DNA from 2 places in the Mesorhizobium sp. M0195 genome. Region 1 is predicted to be linked to the other one. Evidence: riboswitches for the same ligand, from Rfam matches in the RefSeq annotation. Region 1 holds a riboswitch; the other holds the start of a gene.
What was found. Region 1 has a riboswitch for S-adenosylmethionine ahead of metX (homoserine O-acetyltransferase MetX). Riboswitches for the same ligand answer to the same signal wherever they lie in the genome.
Positions count from the first base shown of each region.

Region 2: it holds a riboswitch for S-adenosylmethionine, as region 1 does, so the genes downstream of both, NKJ12_RS08955 (O-succinylhomoserine sulfhydrylase) here and metX (homoserine O-acetyltransferase MetX) in region 1, are expected to answer to the same signal.

Region 1 is NZ_JAMYSV010000009.1:129,731-133,886, reverse strand. It holds gene NKJ12_RS19125 (prephenate/arogenate dehydrogenase family protein) at 1-572, opposite strand, end outside; gene hisC (histidinol-phosphate transaminase) at 579-1,688, opposite strand; SAM riboswitch at 1,827-1,904, shown strand; gene metX (homoserine O-acetyltransferase MetX) at 2,000-3,169, shown strand; gene metW (methionine biosynthesis protein MetW) at 3,285-3,899, shown strand; gene NKJ12_RS19105 (DUF1330 domain-containing protein) at 3,925-4,156, opposite strand, start outside.
Region 2 is NZ_JAMYSV010000003.1:146,825-150,980, reverse strand. It holds gene NKJ12_RS08960 (ceramide glucosyltransferase) at 1-626, shown strand, start outside; gene NKJ12_RS08955 (O-succinylhomoserine sulfhydrylase) at 662-1,852, opposite strand; SAM riboswitch at 1,922-1,999, opposite strand; gene NKJ12_RS08950 (2'-deoxycytidine 5'-triphosphate deaminase) at 2,135-3,229, shown strand; gene araD1 (AraD1 family protein) at 3,285-4,156, opposite strand, start outside.

The DNA of each region.
Region 1 (4,156 bases):
TGCGAAACGATGGCCAGCGTCATGTCGTGATGCTGCGGGTCCATCGTGTCGATGTTGGAGCCGCAGCGGCGCCAGAATTCCGAGAGCCTTTCCAGTGCCGCGGGATCGGTGCCGGGCAGCGGCGTGAAGATGCACCAGCGGTTCTCGAACAGTTCGGCAAAACCGGCATCCGGTCCCGACTTTTCGGTGCCGGCCAAAGGATGGCCGGGAATGAAGTGCACGCCATCAGGCACATGCGGCTGCATCTGCGCGATCACCGATGCTTTGGTCGAGCCGACATCGGTGAGGATGGCGCCTTTTTTCAACGCCGGTGCGATCTCTGCGGCGACGGTACCCGAAGAGCCGACCGGCACCGAAACGACGACCAGATCGGCATCGCGAACCGCCTCTTTCGCATCCGTCGTGTAGGTGTCGCCGAGGGCGAGTAGGCTCGCCCGCGCCAGCGTCGCTTCGCTGCGCGTCGAAATCGCGACTTGGCCGGCGAGGCCCTCACGGCGGATGACGCGGGCCAGCGACGAGCCGATCAGGCCGATGCCGACCAGCGCGATCTTTTCGAACATCGGTGAGGTCATGGTGTTCTAGCTTTTCAGGAATGTCGCGAGTGCGGCGACAACGCCGCGGTTGGCCTCTTCGGTGCCGATGCTCATGCGCAGCGCGTTCGGAAAGCCGTAGCCGGAAACGCGCCGCAATATGTAGCCGCGCGCACTGAGGTAGTCGTCGGCGGCCGCTGCCGAATGCTTTTTGTCCTCGGGAAAGTGGATGAGGATGAAATTGCCGACGCTCGGCGTCACCCGCAGCCCGAGCCCGCTTAATTGCTCGCTCAGCCAGGCCAGCCAGGTCTCGTTGTGCGCGACGCTGCGTTCGATGTGGGCACGGTCGCGGATCGCCGCGATACCGGCCTCGATAGCAGTCGCATTGACGTTGAAAGGCCCGCGCACGCGGTTGATCGCGTCGATGATATGCGTTGGCGCATACATCCAGCCGATCCGCGCCCCGCCCAGGCCCAATTTAGAGAAAGTGCGGGTCATGACCACGTTTTCCGCGCTGCCCACCAACTCGACGCCGGCTTCATAGTCGTTGCGCCGGACATATTCGGCGTAAGCGGCATCCAGCACCAGAAGCACGTTTCGCGGCAGGCCGGCATGCAGGCGGCGCACCTCCTGGAACGGCACGTAGGTGCCGGTTGGATTGTTGGGATTGGCAAGGAAGATGATCCTGGTACGCGGCGTCACCGCGGCAAGGATTGCATCGACATCGGCGCGTTCATCGGTCTCCTTGACCGTCACCGGGACGGCACCGGCCGATTGTATGTAGATCTTGTAGACCATGAAGCCGTGTTCGGTGATGATCGCTTCGTCGCCGGGTGCGAGGTAGGTCTGCGCCAGCAGGCCCAGAATCTCGTCGGAGCCATTGGAACAGACGATGTTCGCCGGGTTGAGCCCGTGCACCTCGGCGATCGCTTCCCTCAGGCGCCTGGCGCTGCCGTCGGGATAGACCGCGAGCTTGTCGGCGACCGCGCGCGCGGCCTCTATCGCCTTTGGCGAAGGGCCGAGCGGGTTCTCATTTGACGACAATTTATGGACCTTGGCGACACCTTCAGGCGCCGTGCTCTTGCCGGGCACATAGGCTTCGATATCCATGATGCCGGCGCGGGGCCTTGGACGTGTCTGATCCGGTATCTGGCTCATTCCATGAAATCCGTCGAGAGTGCCTCCATCCGGAGGCCGCAGCGGAAATACAAGCCGTGGCCCGGAATGTCGAGGGGCGGTAAATCGGGATCAAGAACTTGCCGTTGACGAAGCCATGCGTCGGTCCTAGAAGAGCAGCGAAAGTTCCGTGGTGATTTGGCCGGTCGGCTTGCAGCCACGTTAAACAACTTGCTAAAGGGCCGCTTGCATCTTGTAACCGGCTTTGCGAAGGCATGGCCGGTTTTTTGTTGCCCTGGCTGGTTGTTGCCCAGACCGGCGGTGGACAACTGAAGGCCGGGCAAGGAGATGTGATGGTCGCTTTGCGCGCGCGAAAAACCAACAACGAGGCCGACCAGCCGTCGAGCCCGGTGTTGCGTTTCGGCGCCGACAAGCCGCTCAAGCTCGACGCCGGCACGCTGCTGTCGCCGTTCCAGATCGCCTACCAGACCTATGGCACGCTCAACGACGAGCGCTCCAACGCGATCCTCGTCTGCCATGCGCTGACCGGCGACCAGCATGTCGCCAACACCAATCCGGTGACCGGCAAGCCGGGCTGGTGGGAAGTGCTGATCGGCCCCGGCAAGATCATCGACACCGATCGTTTCTTCGTCATCTCGTCCAACGTCATCGGCGGCTGTCTCGGCTCCACCGGCCCCGCCTCGACCAATCCCGCCACCGCCAAGCCCTACGGGCTCGACCTGCCGATCATCACCATCCGCGACATGGTGCGCGCGCAGCTGATGCTGGTCGAGCATTTCGGCATCGAACAGCTGTTCAGCGTGCTGGGCGGCTCGATGGGCGGCATGCAGGTGCTGCAATGGGCCTCGAGCTATCCCGAGCGCGTCTTCTCGGCGCTGCCGATCGCCACCGGCGCCCGCCATTCTTCGCAGAACATCGCTTTCCACGAGGTCGGCAGGCAGGCAGTGATGGCCGACCCGGACTGGCATGGCGGCAAATATTTCGAGCACGGCAAGCGGCCGGAAAAGGGGCTGGCGGTGGCGCGCATGGCCGCTCACATCACCTATCTGTCGGAAGCAGCGCTGCACCGCAAGTTCGGCCGCAACCTGCAGGACCGCGAAGCGCTGACCTTCGGCTTCGATGCCGACTTCCAGATCGAGAGCTATCTGCGCCATCAGGGCATGACCTTCGTCGATCGCTTCGATGCCAACTCCTATCTCTACATGACGCGGGCGATGGACTATTTCGATCTCGCCGCCGACCATGGCGGCCGGCTGGCCGATGCGTTCGCCGGCACCAAGACGCGCTTCTGCCTGGTTTCGTTCACCAGCGACTGGCTGTTCCCAACCGAGGAGAGCCGCTCGGTCGTGCACGCGCTGAACGCGGCCGGCGCCTCGGTATCGTTCGTCGAGATCGAAACCGACCGTGGCCACGACGCCTTCCTGCTCGACGAGCCGGAACTGTTCGCCGCCATCAAAGGCTTCATCGCCTCGGCGGCGCGGGCCAGAGGGCTCGGCGCATGACCCCGAAAAGCTGCAGGCTGTTCGGATCAGGATCATGCGCCAGGCATCGGCGCATGACTCCGAAAAGTTGCAGACTTTTCGGATCAGGATCATGCGCCAGGCAGAAGGCGAGCCCATGAGCGTCAACCGCGCCCAGCGCGTCGACCTCGAGGTCGTCGCCGATCTCATCCCGCCGCAGTCGCGGGTGCTGGACGTCGGTTCCGGCGACGGCCTGCTGCTCGAATTGCTGCAGGCGACCAAGAAGGTCGACGGTCGCGGGCTGGAACTGTCGCAGCGCGGCGTCAACGAATGCGTGGCGCGCGGCCTGTCGGTCATCCAGGGCGATGCCGACAAGGATCTCCAATTCTATCCCGATAAGGGCTTCGACTTCGTCGTTTTGTCGCAGACCTTGCAGGCGACCCGCAATCCGAAATTAGTGCTCGACGAACTGCTCAGGATCGGCAACCGCGCCATCGTCTCATTCCCGAATTTCGGCCACTGGCGGGTGCGCTTTTCGCTACTGTTCAACGGCCGCATGCCGGTGACCAAGGACCTGCCCTATTCCTGGTATGACACCCCCAACATCCATTTCTGCACCATTCGCGATTTCGTCAATCTGTGCGACGAGCTTGGCGCGACGGTGGAAAAGGCGACCGCGCTCGACGCCAATGGCCAGCGGATCGGCTTCTCGATGCCGTGGTGGTTCTGGAATTTTTTCGGCCAGCAGGCGGTGTTTCTGCTGAAACGATAAGAGCCAATCGTCCCAGATCGTCCCCTTATTCGAGAACGTCGGTGGCCTTATGCGGGTGCTGGACGCCATCGACCAGGACCACGTCGGACTGAGAATTCTCGGTGCGCAGCGGCAAGATCTCCTGATAGGCGGGCGAGCGGTACCATGCGCGCGCCTGCTGCATGTCTGGAAATTCGATCATGACGAGGTGGCCCGGCCAGGTGTTTTCAACGACTTCCACCTCGCTGCCATGCACGATGAAGCGCCCGCCAAACGGC
Region 2 (4,156 bases), on a different contig from region 1:
AATGCGCCTTTCTCAACACGCTGCAGGCACGCTGGCAGTACGCTGGAGAGGCGCTCGGCCTCGGCTTCGCCCAGGGTAAGAGCATGTTGTGGAACAAGCCAATGCTCGATGCCAATGGCGGCATCCGCGCGCTTGCCGCCGAGATCGCCGAGGACGCCGCCGCGACCAAGCTGGTCAATGGGCTCGGACTACGGGTCAATCTTGTCGCCTCTCCCTTCGAACAGCCGCTCGGCCGGCGCACGCTTGGCGAGATCTGGTCGCGGCAGGCGCGCTGGGCGCGGCTGCGCCGCGTCACCTTTGCACTGTTCTTTGCCCCCGAAATCCTGATCGGAGCGGCACCGCCGCTGGTGCTTGCACTGATCGCCGCGGCTGACGCCGGCGTCAGCCTGCCGGCAACCGCCGTCGCCGTGCTGGTCGCGGCCTACCTGCCGGAATGCGCCTTGGCCTCGGCCAAGGGATGGCACCTGTCGCCGCGCACGATCCCGGCGATGATGGCACGAGACCTGATGCTTCCCGTCATTTGGGCGCGCGGATGGCTGAGCGGCGCCATCGACTGGCGCGGCAACGTGATGACTATCCAGACGAAGACTGTCGCGGAGCTGGAAGAGACCCCGTCCGGCGCCTGATCGGCACGTCCCCGCTGCCTCTGTTCGGCCAGCCCTTATCCGGCAACTCTCAGTGCCTGCTCGATGTCTTCGAGCAGGTCGTCGGCGTCCTCAAGGCCGACTGACAGCCTGAGCGTTCCCGGTCCGATGCCGAGCTCGGCGCGGGCTTCATCAGTCAAGTTCTTGTGTGTGGTCGTCGCCGGATGGGTGATCAGGCTCTTGGCGTCGCCGAGATTGTTGGAAATCAGCACGACGTCGAGTGTGTTCTGGAAGGCAAAGGCCGCCTGCTTGCCGCCCTTCACATCAAAGCAAATCAGCGTCGAGCCGCCCGACATCTGCTTCTTGACCACGGCCGCTTGCGGGTGGTCGGCGCGGCCGGGATAGATGACGCGGGCGATTTGCGGGCGCTCGGCCAGGAAATCCGCGATGCGGCCGGCACTTTCCGTCTGCTGGCGTACGCGTAGCGGCAGCGTCTCCAGGCCTTTCAGCAGCGTCCAGGCATTGAAGGGCGAGAGGCTGGGGCCGGTGTGGCGGAAATAGTCATGCAGATTCTCGTCGATCCATTTCTTGTCCGACAGAACGATGCCGCCAAGACAACGCCCCTGGCCGTCAATATGCTTCGTGGCCGAATAGACGACGATGTGGGCGCCGAGCTGCAGGGGTTTCTGCTGCAAGGGCGTAGCGAAGACATTATCGACGATCAGCCTGGCGCCGATCGAATTGGCAAGTGCCGCCACGGCGGCAATGTCGACTACCTCCAGCGTTGGATTGGTAGGGCTTTCCAGGAAAAACAGTTTGGTGTTTGGCTTGACCGCCTTTTCCCAATTGGCGATGTCGGTGCCGTCGACCAGCGTTGCCTCAATGCCGTATTTCGGCGCCAGCGTCTCGATCACCCAGCGGCAGGAGCCGAACAGCGCGCGGGCCGCTACGATATGGTCGCCCGCCTTGGCGCTACACAGCAGTGCTGCCGTCACCGCCGCCATGCCGGATGCCGTGGCGCGCGCGTCCTCGGCTCCTTCCAGCGCGCACATGCGTTTCTCAAACATGTCGACCGTCGGATTGGCATAGCGCGAATAGATGAAGCCCGGCTCCTCGCCCTTGAAGCGGGCCTCCGCCGCTTGCGCCGTCTCGTAGATATAGCCTTGGGTGAGATACATCGCCTCGGAGGTCTCGCCGAAGCCGGAACGCAGCGTCCCGGCATGCACGAGTGCGGTCTGAGGCTTCCAGTCGCGCTTCTTGGTCATCATTCCATCCAAACACCAAAATTGGTCCAAACAACAAAAAACCGGCCGCGAAAGTCGCAACCGGTCCATATGGCCTTGCGGCCGACGGTCCTTTAGCGACTTGTTTAACGTGGCTGCAAGCCGACCGGCCAAATCACCACGGGATAACGAGCTTTAGACCCGCGCCACGCTTGCGTCAATTGCCGGCATGATTAAGAGGATTGTACCAAGCAGGTGCCAAAGGCGTCCACGGTCGGACCTGCGACAGAACAAGACCTCGCCCGGCGTTCGAACGGAGCCAGACCCTTGCGGCAGACAGGCATTCTTCCCGATCAGGATATTTCCGCGCTGTTCCAGACGGGCGCGCTGAAGTCGCCGCGCATGCTCGATGCCGATCAGATCCAGCCGGCCAGCCTTGACCTCAGGCTCGGCGACAAGGCATGGCGAGTGCGTGCTTCCTTCTTGCCCGGCCCGGACCACAGGGTTGTCGACAAGCTCAACCGGCTGAAGCTGCACGAGATCAACCTCGCCGAAGGTGCGGTGCTGGAAACCGGCTGCGTCTACATCGTGCCGCTGCTCGAAAGCCTGGCGCTGCCCGCCCATATTTCCGCCTCCGCCAACCCGAAAAGCTCGACTGGACGGCTCGATATCTTCACCCGGGTAATGACCGACCGTGGCCACGAGTTCGACAAGATCGCCGCCGGCTATGAAGGCCCGCTCTATCTGGAGGTCAGCCCGCGCACTTTCCCGATCATCGTGCGGACCGGCTCGCGGCTGTCGCAGATCAGGTTCCGCACCGGCAATGCGCTCTTGTCGGAAAGCGAGCTGCACGAGTTGCACCGCGCCGAAATGTTGGTCGCCACCGAACCACCCAACATCTCAGGCGGGGGAATCGCGCTGTCGATCGATCTCGACGGCGACAAGGACGGGCTGGTCGGCTATCGCGGCAAGCACCACACCGGCCTGGTCGACGTCGACAAGCGCGCCGCGCAGGATGTCGTCGATTTCTGGGAGCCGCTCTACAAGAGCGGTGCCGGCGAGCTGGTGCTCGATCCGGACGAATTCTATATTCTGGTGTCGCGCGAGGCGGTGCATGTGCCGCCACTCTACGCCGCCGAAATGACGCCTTTCGACCCGCTGGTCGGCGAGTTCCGCGTCCATTATGCCGGTTTCTTCGACCCGGGTTTCGGCCATTCGGCGTCGGGCGGCACCGGCAGCCGGGCGGTGCTCGAGGTGCGTAGCCACGAAGTGCCGTTCATCCTCGACCACGGCCAGATCGTCGGACGGTTGGTCTACGAGCATATGCTGAAACGGCCGCAGGCACTCTACGGCACAGATCTCGGCTCGAACTATCAGGCGCAGGGCCTGAAACTGTCCAAGCATTTCCGCGCCGCGCGATGAGTTTGGAACTGCCAATCTCCCCCACGAGGGGGGAGATCACGCTGTCATCGACGCCTCAAAGCGCCTTCACCGCCACCTTCACCGGCTGCTCGATTTCAAGCGGGTTGCGCAGCGGCAGGCCGAAATCCTGCGCCTCGATTTCGAATACGTCACCGGCCTCGGTCCTGATGCCGTCGGCGAAGGACAGCGTCGCCGTGCCGAACATGTGCACATGCACGTCGCCCGGCTGGCGGAAGGCCGAGTATTTGAAGTGGTGATGCTCGAGATTGCCAATGGTGTGCGACATGTTCGCCTCGCCCGACAGGAACGGCTTTTCCCAAAGCAGCTTGCCGTGGCGCAGGATGCGTGAAGCGCCGCGAATGTCGGACGGCAGGTCGCCGATCAGGATCTCCGGCCCGAACGAGGCGTTGCGCAGTTTCGAATGGGCGAGGAAGAGATAATTCACGCGCTCGGTGACGTGGTCGGAAAACTCGTTCGACAGCGTGAAGCCGACGCGGAACGGGGCGCCGTCGTCGCCGATCACATAGATTCCGGCGATTTCCGGCTCCTCGCCGGCATCCTGGGCGAAGGCGGGCGACATGAGCGCCGCGCCGGGCGCCACTGCCATGGTACCGTTGCCCTTGTAGAACCATTCGGGCTGCACGCCGATCTGGCCCTTCGCCGGCTTGCCGCCCTCCAGCCCCATGCGGAACATCTTCATGGAATCGGTCAGCTGTTCCTCGCCGCCATCGCTGAGCTTCTTGTGCATGGAATCGCGGGTCGCGGCGGAGCCGAGATGCGTCAGCCCGGTGCCGGTGAGATGGAGATGCGCCGGATCGGGATGGTTGATCGGCGACAGCAGCCGTCCCTTCTTGTAGGCTGCATCGAGATCGACGGTTTCGCCGAAGCCCTTGCGCTCGATCAGGGCGACAAGCCCGGTGCCGGTGC